2 regions of the Burkholderia sp. PU8-34 genome follow, and region 2 is predicted to be linked to the other one. Evidence: riboswitches for the same ligand, from Rfam matches in the RefSeq annotation. Region 2 holds a riboswitch; the other holds the start of a gene.
What was found. A riboswitch is a leader RNA that binds a small molecule or an ion and turns the genes downstream of it on or off. The one in region 2 is predicted to bind glycine.
Positions count from the first base shown of each region.

Region 1: linked by a shared signal. The riboswitch ahead of gcvH (glycine cleavage system protein GcvH) and the one ahead of gcvT (glycine cleavage system aminomethyltransferase GcvT) in region 2 are both predicted to bind glycine.

Region 1 covers NZ_JBSAXC010000007.1:181,936-192,255, forward strand. The annotation lists gene ACV22Z_RS18790 (aldehyde dehydrogenase family protein) at 1-86, opposite strand, end outside; gene speB (agmatinase) at 197-1,174, opposite strand; gene ACV22Z_RS18800 (LysR family transcriptional regulator) at 1,330-2,226, shown strand; glycine riboswitch at 2,451-2,536, shown strand; gene gcvH (glycine cleavage system protein GcvH) at 2,761-3,135, shown strand; gene gcvP (aminomethyl-transferring glycine dehydrogenase) at 3,147-6,011, shown strand; gene glyA (serine hydroxymethyltransferase) at 6,167-7,423, shown strand; gene gcvT (glycine cleavage system aminomethyltransferase GcvT) at 7,519-8,643, shown strand; gene lipA (lipoyl synthase) at 8,647-9,621, shown strand; gene ACV22Z_RS18830 (branched-chain amino acid ABC transporter substrate-binding protein) at 9,713-10,320, opposite strand, start outside.
Region 2 covers NZ_JBSAXC010000016.1:146,100-156,419, forward strand. The annotation lists gene gcvP (aminomethyl-transferring glycine dehydrogenase) at 1-2,388, opposite strand, end outside; gene gcvH (glycine cleavage system protein GcvH) at 2,546-2,926, opposite strand; gene gcvT (glycine cleavage system aminomethyltransferase GcvT) at 3,031-4,149, opposite strand; glycine riboswitch at 4,232-4,365, opposite strand; glycine riboswitch at 4,397-4,500, opposite strand; gene ACV22Z_RS29065 (hypothetical protein) at 4,610-4,990, opposite strand; gene ACV22Z_RS29070 (oxidoreductase) at 5,139-6,191, opposite strand; gene ACV22Z_RS29075 (UvrD-helicase domain-containing protein) at 6,619-8,709, shown strand; gene ACV22Z_RS29080 (c-type cytochrome) at 8,848-9,747, opposite strand; tRNA gene ACV22Z_RS29085 (tRNA-Arg) at 10,000-10,075, shown strand.

The DNA.
Region 1 (10,320 bases), on a different contig from region 2:
AACATCCTCATCGACGAGGCAAGAAAGCTTCGGGTCGCATGCGAAACGCCATGGCGGTCGAGATATTGCGCAACAACGGCATCCATTCTGATCTTCCTTGATATGCCCGCCCCGGACCTCGCTTCAAGGCCGTCGGGCTTTGCGGTGATGACTTCGGGCGTCGTGCGGGACACCCCCGGATTACGGATGCGGACGCTCAGCGTCCTCTTGCCAGACTGCGCGCATGGAAGATGAAGCCGATGCTGTTCATCAGCAGTTGCGCGGCCAGAATCGACGTCGTTCCGGTCGGGTCATACGCTGGTGCGACCTCGACCAGATCCATGCCGATGATGTTGCCGCGGCTTCGTCTGGCGAGTGCCTGAATGATTTCCAGTACTTCGTAATACTGGAAGCCGCCGTGACTGGGGGTACCGGTACCCGGCGCGATGGATGGGTCGAACCCGTCGATATCGATGGTGATGTAGTACGCACCGCTGTCCGGAATCTGCTCCAGCACGCCTTCGGTACCGAGGCGCCGAACATCTCGCACGGACAATATGTTGGAGCCCGCTGCACGGGCGGCATCGTAGTCGCTGCGATTGGAAGACGACACGTTCCGGATGCCGAGCTGCGTCATGCCGGCGATGTGCTCCATTTCCGACGCGCGGCGCAGCGGGTTTCCGTGGCCGTATCGCACGCCGTGGCGCTCGTCGACGAAGTCGAGGTGAGCGTCGAAATGCACGATATGAATCGGCCCGCGGCCTTCGAACGCCTTGATCACCGGCGCATGCACGGAATGATCGCCGCCCAGCACCACGGGCATTGCGCCGGCGGCGAGAATCTTGCGCACGGCCAGTTCGATGTTCGCGTTGCTCGCGCCCATGTCGGTGTGCACGATGTCGGCGTCACCCACGTCGACCATGCGCAGCTGATCCTCGGTCAGGTAGAGCACGTCGTCTTCGTGATCGTAGGCGCCAGCGTGCCCGAAGGAAAAGAGGGTGGACGCCTCGCGGATGCCGCGCGGCCCGAAGCGCGCACCTGAACGCCACTGGGTACCCATGTCATTCGGCGCGCCGAGGATCGCGACATCGGCGTCGATGCGTTCCCAGTCCAGGCAAACCGGCGCCTTCGCAAAGGTGCAATGGCCGACAAACGGCAGGTTCAGCCGGCCTTTCTCATACGTATTGCTCTGCATTGTCTCCGTCTCCATCGGTGGATCGTCTCCCAAGGCCAGTCGTCTGCGCGCTTGCCTTTACCGCGACTATGGGGAAGAATTTGCACCGAAAAAATAGGAGACATCGGATATTCATATCGACTTTTTCCGATGAAAACCATGGAGGAGAGCGAAAAATGAAGCAACTGCAGGACGTCGACCTGAAACTGCTCAGAATTTTCATGACCATCGTGAAATGCGGTGGATTCGCCGCCGCGCAGGCGGCACTGAATGTGAGCCAGTCGACCATCAGCGAGCAGATGACGAGCCTGGAAACGCGTCTGGGTGTCAAGTTGTGCGAACGCGGCCGCAGCGGATTTCGTCTGACAGAACACGGCGTTGCGACCTACGAGTCGGCGCAACGCCTGTTGTTGGCGGTGGAGACCTTCTGCATGGATACCCATGCGCTCAAGCAACGCATCTCGGGCACGCTGTATCTCGGCATCATCGACAACACGGTCACCGACACGGACAGCATGCTGCCGCGCACGCTACGCCAGTTCGTCTCTCGTGGCCACGACGTGCAGCTGGACATCTACATCGGGACCCCCGCCGAACTGGAGGAACGTGTGCTCGACGGGCGGCTGCACGTGGCGATCGGGCATTTCCCTCTTACCGTTGCCGGGTTGTCCTACACGCAACTGTACGAAGAGCCCGATGGGCTCTACTGCAGCCGGTACCACCCGCTGTTCTCGAGCGACGCGGCAGGCGACGAACTGATCAGCGCGATCAGGCAAAGCCAGGTCGTCGCGCGCGGCTTTCTGCAGCAACGAGATCTGCAACTCCTCAAGAGCGGCAGTGCCGCCGCCACGGTGGACAATATCGAGGCACAAGCGATCCTGATCCTGACAGGTGCCTATATCGGCTTTCTGCCCAAGCATTACGCGCAGCATTGGGTCGACGCGGACCAGATGCGCCAGATTGCCTCCGAGCGCCTCGGCTCGACATGGCCGTTTTCCTCGATCACCAAGCGAGGTGCGGCGCAGCCGACCGTTCTGCGCGCGTTCATGGACGACCTGATGGCCAACGCATAGCGCCGCGTTCTCGCGCGGTGGACGCATAGACAATCTCGGATATTCATTTCGGATTCCACCGAAGTATCGCGCCGACGGCAATCCTGGCAACGCCTTGTCATGCAAGGCCCGGCACCGGCATCGCATGGCGAGCGCCATGCGCCGCGACCTCTGCCCCGCACGAGCCGGGTGACAAAGACGAGTTGACAACGCAAATGGCGTCCGACTAGATTGTCACCAGCTATCGGGATGTGTCGGGAGAGACCGCCATTGGCGGCGCCGAAGGGGAATCGCCCCAGAAACTCTCAGGCAAAAGGACCGACATATCGACTAGCGCTCTGGAGAGTAGGCCACTGGTCGCCGACCACGCCTCGCCGAAGGAGAAGCGCCCTGTCGGGACGCGTAATCTCTCAGGCAAATGGACAGAGGGGGCATCAGGCACGCAGCCTGGAATGCCCCGGTCCGGATGCCGATCCCTCGATCATCCTCCCGCCGTTGCCGTTCCGGCTTGCGTTTGCCATTTCACTTAGCGCAACCCTGTCAGGAAGTGAGCAAATGAGCGAGATCAAGTACACCGAATCCCACGAATGGCTGCGTCTGGAAGCGGACGGCAGTGCCACCGTCGGCATCACCGATCATGCACAGTCGCAGCTTGGCGATCTCGTCTATGTCGCGTTGCCAGGCGAAGGCCGTGCCTTTTCCCGGGACGAGGAAGCCGCGGCCGTCGAGTCGGTCAAGGCCGCCGGCGAGGTCAAGATGCCCGTGTCCGGCACCGTGCTGGAAGTCAATGCGTCGCTTGCCGACGAGCCGAGCCTCGTCAATGAGGCGGCAGAAAGCGATGGCTGGTTCTTCCGCATGCGTATCGACCATCCGGAACAGTTGGACGGCTTGATGGACGGGGCTGCCTATCGTGCCTATATCGGCGCCTGAGGAAGACTGCCATGATCCCTTTCGACTCCCTCACCCAGCGAGCGTTGTTCGTCCGGCGCCACATCGGCCCCGATGCCGACGAACAACGCGCGATGCTGACCGAACTCAACGTGGGCTCCCTCGATGAACTGATCGCGCAGGTGGTACCGGCAGCGATCCGCAGTGACGCCCCGCTGGCCCTGCCGCAGAGTTGCACCGAAGCCGAGGCACTGGACAGGCTGGCCGAGCTGGCGAGCCGCAACAAGGTCTTCAAGTCCTTCATCGGCATGGGATACCACGACACGCACACCCCGCCGGTGATCCAGCGCAATGTGCTGGAGAACCCGGCCTGGTACACCGCCTACACGCCGTACCAGCCGGAAATCTCGCAAGGCCGCCTGGAAGCCCTGCTCAACTTTCAGACCATGATCGCCGATTTGAGCGGCCTCGAAATCGCCAACGCGTCGATGCTGGACGAAGGCACGGCAGCCGCCGAGGCCATGACGTTCTGCCAGCGCCTCGCCAGGTCGGAAAGCCAGGTGTTTTTCGTCGCACGTGATTGCCATCCGCAGACCATCGAAATCGTCCGCACCCGTGCCGAACCGATCGGCATCGAGGTGATCGTGGGCGATCCACGCCGGGACCTGTCGGGCATCGACTGCTTCGCAGCGTTGCTGCAATACCCGGGCACCTACGGCGACATTCACGATTACCGCGGCGTTGTCGACGCACTGCATGCCAACGGTGCGCTGGCGGTGTTCGCCGCTGATCTGCTTGCATTGACGCTGCTCACGCCGCCGGGCGAATTCGGCGCCGACGTGGCGGTTGGCACCACCCAGCGTTTCGGCGTGCCGCTCGGCTACGGCGGCCCTCACGCCGGCTATTTCGCGACGCGCGACGCGTTCAAGCGCAGCATGCCGGGGCGACTGGTCGGCCTGTCGGTCGATGCCCATGGCCGCCCCGCCCTGCGCCTGGCCATGCAGACGCGCGAGCAGCACATCCGGCGCGAGAAAGCCACCAGCAACATCTGCACCGCGCAAGTGCTGCTCGCCAATATCGCCGGCTTCTACGCTGCCTACCATGGTCCCCAGGGCCTGACCACCATTGCACGACGTATCCACCGCCTCACCGCGACCCTGGCCGCGGGTCTGCGCCAGCTCGGGTATGCCGTGCCGACCGAGTACTGCTTCGATACGATCACGGTCAACAGCGGCAGTCGTACCGCTGCGGTGCACGTCGCGGCCTGCGCGCGCCACGTCAACCTGCGTTCCATCAGCGACCACCAGGTCGGCATCGCGCTGGACGAGACGACCACGCCCGAGGACGTCGGCACGCTCTGGACGATCTTCGCCGAAGGCCGGGCGGTTCCTGACTTTGCGGTTGTGGAAGCGACTACCGCCGACGCACTCCCCGCCCCCCTGCAGCGCCACAGTGCCTTTCTCACCCATCCGGTCTTCAACAGCCACCATTCGGAAACCCGGATGCTGCGCTATCTTCGTCGCCTCGCCGACCAGGACCTGGCGCTCGATCGCACCATGATTCCGCTCGGTAGCTGCACGATGAAGCTGAACGCCACGACCGAGATGGTGCCGATTACGTGGCCGGCGTTCGCGAAGCTGCATCCGTTTGCGCCGGCCGAACAGGCCGAAGGCTATCGCGCGCTGGCGCAGGAACTGGAAGCCATGCTGTGTGCGGTCACCGGTTACGACGCCGTGTCGCTGCAACCGAATGCCGGCTCGCAAGGCGAATACGCCGGCTTGCTGGCGATCCGCGCGTACCATGCGAGCCGCGGCGAGGCGCAGCGCAACGTATGCCTGATCCCGTCGTCGGCACACGGTACCAACCCGGCATCGGCGCAAATGGTCGGCATGCGGGTCGTGGTGGTCAACTGTGACGACGCCGGCAACGTCGACATCGACGACCTCAACGCGAAAGCCGCTCAGCACAGCCGCGACCTGGCCGGGATCATGATCACCTATCCGTCTACCCACGGCGTGTTCGAAGCGCGCGTGCGCGACGCGTGCGACATCGTCCATGCCCATGGCGGCCAGGTCTACATCGACGGCGCCAACATGAACGCACTGGTCGGCCTCGCCCAACCGGGCGCCTTCGGCGGCGACGTGTCTCATCTGAACTTGCACAAGACCTTCTGCATCCCGCACGGAGGCGGCGGCCCCGGCGTGGGTCCGATTGGCGTCAAGGCCCATCTGGCGCCGTTCCTGCCCGGGCACGGCGCGGGCCGGGTAGCGGGAATCGGCGCGGTATCCGCGGCCCCGTTCGGCAGCGCAAGCATCCTGCCGATCACCTGGACCTATATCACGCTGATGGGGGCCCAAGGCCTCCAGCGCGCGACCGAGGCAGCCATCCTCAACGCCAATTACGTCGCCAGCCGCCTGGCGCCGTACTACCCGATTCTCTACACGGGCCCGAACGGCCGCGTGGCGCACGAATGCATCATCGACCTGCGCCCGCTCAAGGACAGCAGCGGCATCAGCGTCGATGACGTCGCCAAGCGCCTGATCGACTTCGGATTTCACGCGCCGACCATGAGCTTTCCCGTGCCAGGCACGCTGATGATCGAGCCGACCGAGTCGGAATCGAAGGCAGAGCTCGACCGCTTCATCGACGCGATGATCGCCATCCGTGCCGAGATCGCCGCGGTGGAAGCGGGCACGCTGGACGCGAACGACAATCCGCTGAAACACGCTCCGCACACCGCGGCCGAACTGGTGGACGCGTGGCGCCACGCCTATTCGCGCGAGCAGGCCGTCTACCCGTATGGGGTAGCGAAGATGGCAGCCGGCAAGTACTGGCCGCCGGTGTCGCGCGTCGACAACGTGTATGGCGACCGCAATCTGGTGTGCTCGTGTCCGCCGATGGAAGCGTATCGATCATAGCGTGGCACACCCGTTCGCCCGGCGGATCGGATCTCCGCATGCGAGCGGGCTGTTCCGGCGATTACCGCATTTAACCCATAACGAGACGAAGGATACGCATGCGGCGCAACGCCTGTCGGGCGTCGCGCGCGGCTCCGACGTCGGGAGAAAGACGAATGTTCAGCAAAGACATGCAGATCGAAGGTTTCGACAACGAACTGTGGGCGGCGATGGAGCATGAGCGCACGCGCCAGGAAGACCATATCGAACTGATCGCATCCGAGAACTACACCAGCCCGCGCGTGTTGCAGGCGCAAGGCTCGGTGCTGACCAACAAGTACGCCGAGGGCTATCCGGGCAAGCGGTACTACGGCGGCTGCGAATTCGTGGACATCGCCGAGCAACTGGCGATCGATCGCGCGAAGGCGCTGTTCGGCGCCGACTACGCCAACGTGCAACCGCACTCCGGCAGCCAGGCCAACGCCGCTGTCTACATGGCACTGATCGAGCCGCACGACACGATACTCGGCATGAGCCTGGCTCACGGCGGCCACCTGACGCACGGCGCGCACGTCAACTTTTCCGGCAAGCTGTACCGGGCCGTGCAGTATGGGCTGAACGTGGAAACCGGCGAGATCGACTACGATCAGGTCGAGGCACTCGCGCAACAGCACAAGCCGAAAATGATCACGGCCGGCTTCTCGGCCTACTCTCGCGTCGTGGACTGGGCACGATTCCGCCGGATCGCCGACGCCGCGGGCGCCTTCCTGTTCGTCGATATGGCTCATGTGGCCGGCCTCGTGGCCGCGGGACTCTACCCGAACCCGCTGCCCCATGCCGACGTGGTGACCACCACGACGCACAAGACGCTGCGCGGCCCGCGCGGCGGCCTGATTCTGGCGCGCGCGAACCCGGCGATCGAGAAGAAGCTCAACGCCATCGTGTTTCCCGGCATCCAGGGCGGCCCGCTGATGCATGTCATCGCCGCCAAGGCGGTGGCGTTCAAGGAAGCGCTCTCCCCTGAATTCAAGGCCTATCAGCAGCAGGTGGTCGCCAACGCCAGGGCGATGGCCGCCGTGTTCGTCGAGCGCGGCTACGACATCATCTCCGGTGGCACGGACAACCACCTGTTCCTGGTGAGCCTGATCCGCCAGGGGCTGACGGGCAAGGCCGCCGATGCAGCCCTGGGCAGCGCACGCATCACCGTGAACAAGAACGCCGTGCCCAACGACCCGCAGAGCCCGTTCGTCACCAGCGGCATCCGCATCGGCACGCCGGCGATTACCAGCCGCGGTTTCAAGGAGGCCGAAGCAAGCGTCGTGGCGTGCTGGATCTGCGACATCCTGGCCGACGTGGAAAACCCGTCGGTCATCGAGCGCGTGAAGCGCCAGGTTGCCGAACTGTGTGCCGCATTCCCGGTATACGGCCGGTAATCGGCGAGTCCTGATCGTCCGGGCCGTCGCGTCGGCGTCCCCGCCCGGATCCCCCGCAACGCATGCTCGCGCCCCCCCCCCCCACATTTTCTGGAATGACGATGACCACTCAACTTTCCCGTACCCCACTCCACAGCCTGCATGTCGACCTTGGCGCGAAGATGGTCCCGTTCGCCGGTTACGAAATGCCGGTGCAGTACCCGCTCGGGATACTGAAGGAACATCTGCACACACGTGACAAGGCAGGCCTTTTCGACGTCTCCCACATGGGGCAGGTCATGCTGTCGGGCACGGCTGCCGCTGCCGCGCTCGAAACGCTGGTGCCGATCGACGTGATCGATCTGCCGGCGGGCATGCAGCGCTATGCGCTGTTCACGAACGAACAAGGCGGCATTCTCGACGACCTGATGGTGACCCACCTCGGCGACGGCGATCTGTACGTGGTCGTCAACGCCGCTTGCAAGGCTCAGGACATCAACCATCTGAAGGAAAAGATCGGTCACCGTTGCGAGGTCGTCGAACTTGCCGACCGTGCGCTGCTGGCATTGCAAGGCCCGGCCGCGTCATCCGTTCTGGGACGCCTCGTGCCCCGGCTGGCCTCGCTGACCTTCATGCAGAGCACCAGGGTCGAACTGGCCGGTGCGCAATGTTATGTCAGCCGCTCCGGCTACACCGGCGAGGACGGCTACGAGATCTCGGTTCCGGCCAGCCGCGCGGAAGCACTGGCGCGCCTGCTGCTGGACGACCCGCTGGTCGAGCCGATCGGTTTGGGCGCACGCGACTCGCTGCGCCTCGAAGCGGGCCTGTGCCTGTACGGCCACGACATCGACACCGGCACCACACCGATCGAAGGCAGCTTGCTGTGGGCCATCTCCAAAGTCCGGCGTCCGGACGGCGCGCGCGCGGGCGGCTACCCGGGCGCCGATACGATTGCCCGGCAGCTCGTGGAAGGCGTGAGCAGAAAGCGCGTCGGCCTGCGCGTGAACGACAAGGTGCCGGTGCGTGAAGGCGCCGACCTCACCAGCCTCGACGGCCAGACGATCGGCAAGGTGACCAGCGGCGGGTTTGGTCCGACGCACGGCGGCCCGGTGGCCATCGGATATGTCGCGGCCGAGTTCGCGGCACTCGGTACGGCGCTGAATGCCATCGTACGCGGCAAGCCAGTGCGGATGGAGGTGGCCAAAACCCCGTTCGTGCCGCAACGATACTATCGGGGTTGAGCGATGGCGAACACGCAAACCAGCAAGATTTCGATGGCCGCGGGAACCAGGCTCTCCGCCGCCGAGAAAATGGCACGCATCCCCGTGAAGATCGTCGCGACCGAGCCGGCCCGGATGTTGCGCAAGCCGGAATGGATTCGCGCGGCCTTCCCGGGCTCGCGCGAGGTGCTCGCGCTGAAGAAGATCCTGCGCGAACAGAAGCTGCACACCGTGTGCGAAGAGGCAAGCTGTCCGAACCTCGGCGAATGCTTCAGCCATGGTACGGCCACCTTCATGATCATGGGCGACATCTGCACCCGGCGTTGCCCGTTCTGCGACGTCGGGCATGGCCGCCCCAATCCGCTCGATCCGGACGAGCCGGTGCGGCTGGCCGAAACCATCGCGGCCATGCGGCTCAAGTACGTGGTGATCACGTCCGTGGATCGCGACGACCTGCGCGATGGCGGCGCCGCCCACTTCGCCGCCTGCATCAGCGAGGCCCGGCAAATCGATCCGCTGCTCAAGATCGAAGCCCTGACGCCGGATTTTCGCGGGCGGTTCGACGTCGCGCTGAAGATACTCGCAGCCGCTCCGCCGGACGTCTTCAACCACAACCTGGAAACCGTGCCGCGCTTGTACCGCGAGGCGCGGCCGGGCGCCGATTACCAGCATTCGCTCAACGTGCTGCAGGCGTTCAAGTCCGCGGTGCCGCACGTGTCGACCAAGTCAGGCCTGATGCTTGGCCTCGGTGAGCGTCTGGAGGAAGTCGAACGGGTCATGCACGATATGCGCGCGCATGGCGTGGACATGCTGACCCTTGGCCAGTACCTGCAGCCGTCCCGGCACCACCTGCCAGTCCAGCGCTTCGTCACGCCGGCGGAATTTGCGCAACTGCGAGAACGCGCGCAGGCGCTCGGGTTCAGCCAGGTCGCCTCCGGACCGATGGTGCGCTCTTCGTATCACGCCGATCTGCAGGCCAGGGGCGAAGCCGTCCGGTGACACGCACGATGCGGGCCCTGCTCGCGGGCTGTTTTCGCGCAGAGCGCGGTCGCGCATCGTGCGGGTCGCGTGCGACGCGACCCGCTTCGGGTTACTGCTTCGTTGGCGAAGGAACGCCCTGCCGATACGTATAGATCGTGATCGGTGAATCTCGCAAATCGCGATTCCGGTCGAACTGGTAGTGCCCCGAAACGCCCCGAAAATCGATGTCGGCGAACGCGGCGCGATACTTCGCCGGATCGGTCGAGCCGGCCTTCTCCATCGCCTGCGCGACGAGGTTCATCCCGTCGTAGAGCGCCGCGCTGTAGGTCAGCGGATCGGTTGCGAACCGCTTCCTGTAGTCCGCCCTGAATTGCCGGCCTTCGGGCGTCTGCTCCAGCACCGGCCCGCCCTGCGGGCAATAGACCCGCTCGTCGACCGCGGCGCCGCCGAGCTTCCCGAGTTCCGCGTTGCACATCGCGTCACCGCCCATCAGGTAGCCGTTCATGCCGAGTCGCTTCATCTGCCGGCGCAGCGCGCCCGCCTGCGCGTAGTAGCCGCCATAGAAGATCCCTTCCGCACCGGTGCCCTTGATGTGCGTCAGGATCGACACGAAGTCCGTCGCCTTGTCGGTCGTGTATTCGCGGTCGACGATCTCGATCCCGTTGGCCGTCGCCGACCGGATGAATTCGTCGGCGACGCCCTGGCCGTACGCGGTAC
Region 2 (10,320 bases):
CGCGGCGGTCAGGTTCTTCGCGCCCATCATCGCGATGTACATCCACGAGATCGGCAGGATCGACGCGGAGCCGTACGGCGCCGCCGACACCGCGCCGATACCTTCTTCGCCGCGCGTATAGCCGGTCGAGTGCTGGTTCGGCAGGAACTTCGCGAGGTGCGCGCCGACCGCGACCGGGCCGACGCCCGGGCCGCCGCCGCCGTGCGGGATGCAGAAGGTCTTGTGCAGGTTCAGGTGCGACACGTCGCCGCCGAACTGGCCCGGCGCGGTCAGGCCGACCATCGCGTTCATGTTCGCGCCGTCGACGTACACCTGGCCACCGTGCGCGTGCACGATCTCGCAGATCTGGCGGACGTTCTGCTCGAACACGCCGTGCGTCGACGGGTACGTGATCATGATCGCCGCGAGGTCGTTCGCATGTTCGTCGGCCTTCTTCTTCAGGTCCTCGATGTCGACGTTGCCCTGCGCGTCGCACGCGACGACGACGACCTTCATGCCGGCCATGTGCGCGGACGCCGGGTTCGTGCCGTGCGCGGACGCCGGGATCAGGCAGACGTCGCGGTGGCTTTCGCCGCGCGACGCGTGATACGCGTGGATGATCAAGAGGCCCGCGTACTCGCCCTGCGAGCCCGCATTCGGCTGCAGCGACACGGCCGCGTAGCCGGTTGCCGCGACGAGCATCTGCTCGAGCTGGTCGATCATCTCGCGGTAGCCGACCGTCTGTTCGGCCGGCGCGAACGGGTGGATCTGGCCGAATTCGGGCCACGTGACGGGCAGCATTTCCGATGTCGCGTTCAGCTTCATCGTGCATGAGCCGAGCGGGATCATCGAGCGGTCGAGCGCGAGATCCTTGTCCGACAGGCTGCGCAGGTAGCGCAGCATTTCCGTTTCCGAATGGTGGCGGTTGAACACGTGGTGCGTCAGGTACGCGCTCGTGCGCTCGAGGCCGGCCGGCAGCGCGGCCGTGCCGCCGAGGCCCGCGTCGAGTGCATCGACGTCGGGCGCCGTGCCGCCCGCGGCTTGCGCGAAGATCGCGAGCAGGCTGGCGAGATCGGCGCGGGTCGTCGTCTCGTCGACCGAGATGCCGACCTGCGTGTCGCTCACGCGGCGCAGGTTCACGCGCTGCGCGTTTGCGAGGGCGTGGATCTGCGCGGTGCGTGCGCCGGTGTCGATCGTCAGCGTGTCGAAGAACGTGTCGTTGACAGTCGCGAAGCCGAGCTGCTTCACGCCGGCCGCGAACAGCGCCGCGATGCGGTTCACGCGCAGCGCGATCGTCTTCAGGCCGTGCGGGCCGTGGTAGACCGCGTACATGCTCGCCATGATCGCGAGCAGCGCCTGCGCGGTACACACGTTCGACGTCGCCTTCTCGCGGCGGATGTGCTGTTCGCGCGTCTGCAGCGCGAGACGCAGCGCGGGCTTGCCCTGCGCGTCGACGGTCACGCCGACGAGACGGCCCGGCATCTGGCGCTTGAATTCGTCGCGCACCGCGAGATACGCGGCGTGCGGGCCGCCGAAGCCCATCGGCACGCCGAAACGCTGGGTATTGCCGACCGCGACGTCCGCGCCCCATTCGCCGGGCGGCGTCAGCAGCGTCAGCGCGAGGATGTCGGCCGCGACGACCACGTGGCCGCCGGCGGCGTGGATCGCGTCGGTGAGCGCGCGGTAGTCGCGCACGTCGCCGTTCACGCCCGGGTATTGCAGCAGCACGCCGAACGCGTCCGACTGCGCGGCGTCGGCGGCCGGGCCCGTCTTGACCTCGATGCCGATCGGCAGCGCGCGGGTACGGATCACTTCCAGCGTCTGCGGCAGCACGTCGTCGGCGACGTAGAAGACGTTCGACTTCGGTTTGCCGATGCGCTGCAGCAGCGTCATCGCCTCGGCCGCCGCGGTCGCTTCGTCGAGCAGCGACGCGTTCGCGATCGCGAGGCCCGTCAGGTCGGCGACCATCTGCTGGAAGTTCAGGAGCGCCTCGAGGCGGCCCTGGGAAATTTCAGGCTGGTACGGCGTGTAGGCCGTGTACCACGCCGGGTTTTCAAGCACGTTGCGCAGGATCACCGCCGGGGTGTGCGTGTCGTAGTAACCCTGGCCGATGTACGAGCGGAACACCTGGTTTTTGTCCGCGAGCTCGCGCAGTGCGGCGAGCGCTTCCGCTTCGCTCTTCGGCTGGGCGAACGGGCCGAGCGGCAGCGTTTCCGCGCGGCGGATCGCCGCGGGAATCACGGCGTCGATCAGGGCGGCGCGCGACGCGAAGCCGAGCGTGTCGAGCATCGCCTTCTGGCTGGCGGCGTCAGGGCCGATATGGCGTTCGGCGAACGCGTCGTGCGTTTCGAGCGCAGCGAGCGAGAGGGGCGTGCGGTTCATCAGGCGGTCCGGGTGTTCGAGCTTCATGGTGTTCCAGTGTCGGCCCGAGTTGGCGCGTCAGCGCTTACTCGGGCCCCATGCTTCGCGGTCGACCAGAGTGGGCGCTTGGCGCCTGCTCTGGTCCCACGCGGGGCGCGGCCCGTGCTGCCGGGCCGGCGCGCCGCGCAATGCTTGGGTGGTTGAGTTAGCCGACCAGCTTCTCGTAGGCGGCTGCGTCGAGCAGGCTGTCGGTCGATGCGCCGTCGGCGAGCTTGATCTTGAACAGCCACGCGCTGTACGCGTCGCTGTTGACTTCGTCCGGTGCGTCGACGACTTCCGTGTTGACGGCGACCACTTCGCCCGACACCGGCGAGTAGATGTCGGACGCCGCTTTCACCGACTCGACGACGCCGACGGCGTCGCCTGCCTTCACCTGTTTGCCGACTTGCGGCAGTTCGAGGAAGACGATGTCGCCGAGCGTGCTTTGCGCGTGATCGGTGATGCCGATCGCCAGCGTGCCGTCGGCTTCGGTACGGATCCACTCGTGCTCGTCGGTGTACTTCAGTTCGGCCGGGACGTTGCTCATCGGATGCTCCTGATAGAAAGGGTGTGATTCTTCATTGCGGCGCACCGTGGCGGCGCGCCAGGTATTGTTTTGCCGGGCGCCATGCCGCCCGGCCCTCCAGGTCGTTACGCAGCGAGGACCTTGCCGTTGCGCACGAACGGCAGTTTTACCACGCGCGCGGGGAGTTGTTTGTCGCGAATCTGCACGTGCACGGTGTCGCCGATCTGCACGGCCGTCGGCACGCGCGCGAACGCGATCGATTCCTGCATCGACGGGGAGAACGTGCCGCTCGTGATCTCGCCTTCGCCGTGCGGCGTGACGACCTTCTGGTGCGCGCGCAGCACGCCGCCCGCCTTGCCGTTTTCCTTCTGCAGGATCAGGCCGACGAACGCGGCGCGCGAGCCGTCGCGCTCGAGCACGTCGCGGCCGACGAACGCGCGCGGCGCCGTCAGGTCGACCGTCCATGCGAGGCCTGCGTCGAGCGGGGACACAGTGTCGTCCATGTCCTGGCCGTACAGGTTCATGCCGGCCTCGAGGCGCAGCGTGTCGCGCGCGCCGAGCCCGCACGGGCGCACGCCGTTTTGCTGCAGTGCGTTCCACAGCGCTTCGACGTGAACCGCCGGGACGATCACCTCGAAACCGTCTTCGCCGGTGTAGCCGGTGCGCGCGACGGTGAGGTCGCCGAACGGCGTGCCCGCGACCTGCGCGGCGTTGAACGGCTTCAGCTCGCTCGTTGCGGCGCGCGCGGCGGGAATCGTCGTCCAGGCCTTTTCACGGGCGTTCGGGCCCTGCACGGCGACGATCGCGAAATCGCGGCGCGGCGCGATCGTGATGCCGTAGCCGCCTTCCTCGTTGAGCTGGTTGAACCACGCGATGTCCTTCTCCGCGGTGCCGGCGTTGACGACGACGCGGAAGAAGTCCTCGGTGAAGTAATAGACGATCAGATCGTCGATGACGCCGCCCTGCGGGTTGAGCAGGCACGAGTAGAGCGCCTTGCCGGGCGTCTTGAGCTTGCCGACGTTGTTCGCGATCGCGTGCTCGAAGAACGCGCGCACGCGGCTGCCGGTGAAATCGACGACGCACATGTGCGACACGTCGAACATGCCGGCGTCGGTGCGCACGGCCTGGTGCTCTTCGATTTGCGAGCCGTAGTTGACGGGCATGTCCCAGCCGCCGAAATCGACCATGCGGGCATTGAGCGCGCGGTGCGCGGCGTTGAGCGGGGTGTGTTTGAGTGCGGTCATCGAGGCCTCAGGCAAGCGCTTGCGCGCGGGACAATACGGCGATGTGTCGACCGCCGCGGCCTTGAGCCTGCGGACGATCCTGTACATCCCCTCTGTCCTCGATACCTGAGAGATTGCGTTGCGGGACCAGCCCGGCGAACGCGCGCCCCTTCGGTGGGCAGCCTGCCCGCGCTGACGATGCGCAACGGGCTACTGCCGCTCTCCAGAGTGCGAAGAACGTGGCCTGCGACATGCGCAGGCGGGGTTCTTCGACGCGGCCGGTCCTTTTGCCTGAGAGTTTGCGGGTATGCCCCTTCGGCGGCGCGACCGGCGTTGCTGCAACGCTGTCACGCGCTCTCCCGACGCGTGCGGGCGACTGTACGCGAGCCCGGAAGCCTTGTCAATTTGGGCAAATGAATGTCGCCTGGGGACAAGCGGCGACAGCGCGCCGCCGCGTTTTCGGTGCCGGCGGGCGCCGGCGTCACTCGCCGATCGCGCGCGCCGCGGTGTCGAGTTCCTGGTTCAGCACGCGCTGCTCGTCGGCCGACAGGCCGCCGCCGTGTTGCGCCGACATATCGTTCGATTCCTGGCGGATCACGTCGAGGCGGTGATGGAGCTGCGCGCCATACGGCGGCGGATAGTAGCCACCGTTCACGCGCGCATCGATCCGGCGGTGCAGGTTGTCGATCCGGCCCTGGATCTGCTGCATGCGCTCGTAGCCGACGACTTGCGGATTCACCTGCGGCGCCGGCGCAGGCGCGGGGCGCGGCGCCGGGCGAGGTTGCTGCGGCGGCGTGACGATGCACGCCGCGAGCGAGGAAACCAGGGCGCAGCATGCTGCCGCGCGAATCAACCGTTGCATCACATTCTCCAGGCGGTTTGGTGTCGGATCGACTTTTTTGAGAAACGCGTCAGACAGGAGTACCGCTGACTTTCGTTCCCGCGCGATTTGTAACCGATTGTTCTGAATTGATCGCGCGGGACGGAGCGGCAGCTCGGGGCCGATCGCTTCACACCACCTTGCGCACGAACGGCACGCGCCGGCCTTCGTGCTCGCTTTGCGCGGCGAGCTCGATGATCGTCATCACGTCGACCGCGTCCTGCGGCGTGACGGGGAACGGTGCGCCGTCGCGGATCGACGCGGCGAGCGCGCGATAGAACTCCGCGTACTGGCCGTCGAGCGTCGGCACCGGCCGCTCGGTTTCGACGTCGCCGTCGAGCACGCGCAGCAGGCCGGGCGGGTTGCCGCCGCCGAATTCGACGTGATCGGGCGTCAGGCCCGCCTTCAGCTGGTCTTCCTGCGTGTCGAGCCCGAACTTCTGGTAGCTGCCGCGCGTGCCGTGCAGCATGAAGCGCGCCGGCTCGATTGCCGACAGCGCGCTCGCGTGCAGCGCGACGTCCTTGTCCGGATAGCCGAGCTGCAGATGCACGAAATCGGGCGCCGAACCGTTGTCGCGGCGGACCTTGACCGTCGCGCCGACGGTTTCGGGCAGGCCGAACAGCGCGAGTGCCTGGTCGATCAGGTGCGGGCCGAGGTCGAGCAGCAGGCCGCCGCCGCGCGCGGCTTCCTCGCGCCAGCGGGTGCGCACCTGCGGCCGGAAGCGGTCGAAGTGCGACGCGACGTACGTGATGCGGCCGAGCTCGCCGGAGTCGATCACGCGGCGTACGGTCAGGAAATCGCCGTCCCAGCGGCGGTTGTGGAACGGCGCGAACACGCGGCTGCGTGCGTTCGCGAGCCGCGCGAGCGCGAGCGCCTCGTCGGAGGTGAGCGTCACGGGCTTGTCGACGACGACGTGGCGGCCGGCTTCGAGCACCTGGCGCGCGAGCGGGAAGTGCGTGTCGTTCGGCGTGGCGATCACCACGCATTCGATGTCGTCGAGACTCAGCAGCGCGTCGAGATCGGGCACGACGCGGGCATCCGGATACGCGGCCTTCGCGCGATCCGGCTGGCCGGTGGCGATCGCGGCAACCTGCGTGCGGCCACTCGCCGCGATCACCGGCGCGTGAAACGTCGCGCCGGCGAAACCGAAACCCATCAAACCAATCTTGAGCAATGACGACATGGCACTCCTTGGCAACAAGGGAAACGAAAGGATCAGGCACCTTGGCGGTGCCGACGACCGAATATTTTGGCACGGGGCCGGTGTGGGGATTCACGCATTTTGTCGGACGTATGGCGCGCGACCGACCGTGACCGGCTGTGCCGCGCGCGGCGGCACAGCCGTCGGTATCGCGCGAGAGGGGTTCGCCGGCGATCCAACGGTCACCCGATTGTCGCGCAGCGCGGCCGTCGCAAGGCGGAATTGGCCGAACGGACAAGGGCGCGATCACGCATCCGCCCGCCCGGCCCCGCCCGGCGGGGCTCCGGAAATCGCCGCCGCCGGCGTGTTAACATGCGCGTTCTGCCCGTGCGTCCGCATGCCCGACCTGGCACCCCGCGCGCGGCATCCTCCCGGCGTCCAGCCGTCAACCGCAACACCATCCGCAACCATGTCCGCAGGCCTCAATCCCGCTCAGAACGAAGCGGTGCGCTATCTCGACGGTCCCTGCCTCGTGCTCGCCGGCGCGGGCAGCGGCAAGACGCGCGTGATTACGCAGAAGATCGCGCACCTGATCGAAGCGAAAGGCTTCGAGCCGCGCCACATTGCCGCCGTCACGTTCACGAACAAGGCCGCCGCCGAAATGCGCGAGCGCGTGTCGAAGCTGCTCGAGGGCAAGACGCTCACCACGCCCGGCAAGGAAGGCCGCAAGGTGCCGGTGAACCAGCTCACCGTCTGCACGTTCCACTCGCTCGGCGTGCAGATCCTGCGCCAGGAGGCCGAGCACGTCGGCCTGAAGCCGCAGTTCTCGATCATGGATTCGGACGACTGCTTCGGGATGATCCAGGAGCAGATCGGCACGACCGACAAGGGCCTGATCCGCAAGATCCAGAACATCATCTCGCTGTGGAAGAACGGCCTCGTCACGCCTGAAGAGGCGATGACGATCGCAGCGAACGAGGACGAGCACCAGGCCGCGCTCGTCTACCGCAACTACGTCGCGACGCTGCACGCGTACCAGGCGGTCGACTTCGACGACCTGATCCGCCTGCCGACCGAGCTGTTCGCAAAGAACGAGCAGGTGCGCGATCGCTGGCAGAACAAGCTGCGCTACCTGCTGATCGACGAGTACCAGGACACCAATGCGTGCCAGTACGAGCTGCTGAAGCTGCTCGCGGGCCCGCGCGCGGCATTCACGGCGGTCGGCGACGACGACCAGGCGATCTACGGCTGGCGCGGCGCGACGCTCGAGAACCTCGCGCAGCTCGGCAAGGATTTCCCGAAGCTGCACCTGGTCAAGCTCGAGCAGAATTACCGGTCGACGGTGCGCATCCTCACCGCCGCGAACAACGTGATCGCGAACAACCCGAAGCTGTTCGAGAAGAAGCTGTGGTCCGAGCACGGGATGGGCGATTCGATCACCGTCACGCCGTGCAACGACGAGGAGCACGAGGCCGAATCGGTCGTGTTCCGGCTGTCCGCGCACAAGTTCGAGCGGCGCGCGCAGTTCCGCGACTACGCGATTCTGTATCGCGGCAACTTCCAGGCGCGGATCTTCGAGCAGGTGCTGCGGCGCGAGCGGATCCCGTACGTGCTGTCGGGCGGCCAGTCGTTCTTCGACAAGGCCGAGATCAAGGATCTGTGCGCGTACCTGCGCCTGATCGCGAACGCCGACGACGATCCCGCGTTCATCCGCGCGGTCACGACGCCGCGCCGCGGGATCGGCAACACGACGCTGGAAGCGCTCGGCTCGTTCGCCGGGCAGGCGAAGGTGTCGCTGTTCGAGGCGGTCTACATGGGCGGCATCGAGGCGCGGCTGTCCGCGCGCCAGGTGGAGCCGCTGCGGATGTTCTGCGACTTCATCCAGCGCCTGACCGACCGCGCGGACAAGGAGCCCGCGACCGTCGTGCTCGACGACATGATGGAGGCGATCCACTACGAGGCCTACCTGTACGACGCGTTCGACGAGCGGCAGGCGCAGTCGAAGTGGCAGAACGTGCTCGAATTCCTCGAATGGCTGAAGCGCAAGGGCACGAAGCCCGAGGCGGCGGAGGCGGTCGACGGCGAGGCCCAAGGCTTTCACAACGCGGACGGGCTCGCCGACACCGGCAAGAACCTGCTCGGCCTGATCCAGACCGTCGCGCTGATGTCGATGCTCGAAGGCAAGGACGAGGATCCGGACGCGGTGCGGCTGTCGACCGTCCATGCGTCGAAGGGGCTCGAGTATCCGCACGTGTTCCTGGTCGGCGTCGAGGAGGGGATCATGCCGCACCGCGGCGGCAGTGAGGACGACGGCCCGATCGACAGCGAGCGGATCGAGGAGGAGCGCCGGCTGATGTACGTCGCGATCACGCGTGCCCAGCGCAGCCTGCACCTGAACTGGTGCAAGAAGCGCAAGCGGGCGCGCGAGACGGTCGTGTGCGAGGCGTCCCGCTTTATCCCCGAGATGGGCCTCGACGATGCGCCGCCGCCCACGCCCGAAGAAGCGCCGATGACGCCGAAGGACCGGCTCGCGAGCCTGAAGGCGCTGCTGCAGAAGTGAGGTAGGGGTTGCGCGCGGTGCGGGGGCGGGGCGGGTCAAGTGCCGTCCGACCGGCAGACCGCGCCGTCCCGAGAAAACAAAACCCCCGCGGTGCTTGCGCAGCGCGGGGTTTTTTGTGGCCGGACCGTTGCGTCCGCGTTACTTCGCGGCGTTGACCATATAGTCGACGGCGGCCTTCACGTCGGCATCCGACGCGGTCGATCCGCCCTTCGGCGGCATCGCGCCCTTGCCGTGCAGCGCGTAGTTGTAGACGGTGTCCATCGAGTCCTTCAGCCGCGGCGCCCAGTCGTCCTTGCTGCCGAACTTCGGCGCGCCGAGCACGCCCGCTGCGTGACAGGCCTGGCAGACCTGCGTGTACAGCGCCTTGCCGGCGGATGCGGCGTCAGCGCTCGCCGGCGCGGCGGCGGGCGCTTCACCTGCCTTCGGGATCGCGGCGATCGCGGCCTGCGCGGCGGCGATTTGCGCGCTCGCGGCATCGGCGGCGCCGGACGCGGGGGCGGCGCCTGCGGCCGTGGCGGCTGGTGTGGCATTCGCGGCCGGCGCGGCCGGTTCGGGGAAATTCGCGCCGTCGTTGTTCGCCATGTAGACGATCGCGCGGGCGATCTCGTAGTCGCTGTAGTCGTCGGGGCTCGTGCCGCCGCGCGGGGGCATCGCGCCCTTGCCGGCGAGCGCCGTCTTCAGCAGCGTGTCGAAGCCTTGCGCAAGGCGCGGCGCCCAGTCGTCCTTGTTGCCGAACTTCGGCGCACCCGCGGCGCCGGTGCCGTGGCAGGCCACGCAGACGGCCTTGTAGACTTCCTCGCCGGTCTTGTAGGTGCGCGGCGCGTTGGCGTCCTTCACGTCGACCTGCGCGAGCGGCGCAATGCGCTTCGCGACCTGTTCGTCGGACAGCGCATTGGTGCCGGCGCCCGAGCGGAACGCAACGTTGGCGTAGGTGGCGAACAGGATGATGAAGACTATGGGGATCGCGAACGACGCGACGATGACCGCAATCAGCTGCCGGGGGGTTTTGACGGGAGATTCGTGGGATGCTTCGCTCATGCTTGCCTCGTCTCCGTGAATAGGAATTGTGAGCGGTGCAACGGCAAAATGGCTGTTAAAAGAAGCTCGGACGATTATAGACGGAACGTTTACATCACGGCGAGCGGCGCGGTGGCGCGTGTTTACCCGCACGGAAGGGGCTTCGGCGGCTGATTCGGCGCGCGTGGTGGACGCGTCATGGGAAACCGGGTATCCTTGCCGTCTTGCCAATCGTGGGCGACCAAAGTATCTGGGGTCGTTTCACTGTCACAGGCGCCCGTAGCTCAATGGATAGAGTACTGCCCTCCGAAGGCAGGGGTTGCTGGTTCGATCCCAGCCGGGCGCGCCAAGAATTTCTTTAGATTCAGGTATTTACGGTAGCAACCGCAAACCTGTTTCGATCTCAGCGCACACCCCGCGTCGTATACGAGTCCGATGGTTCCCGGTCAATTTCTGCTTGGTTTGACCTGAGCGAGATTGCTCAGGCACCTTTATTTTACTCTGCCGGACTCGCGAGGCAGTTCCTCCCTCATACCTACCCGGTCAACCGGTGCCGACGGCAGAATGTTCGCGCGGACGAGACCTGATGCGGAG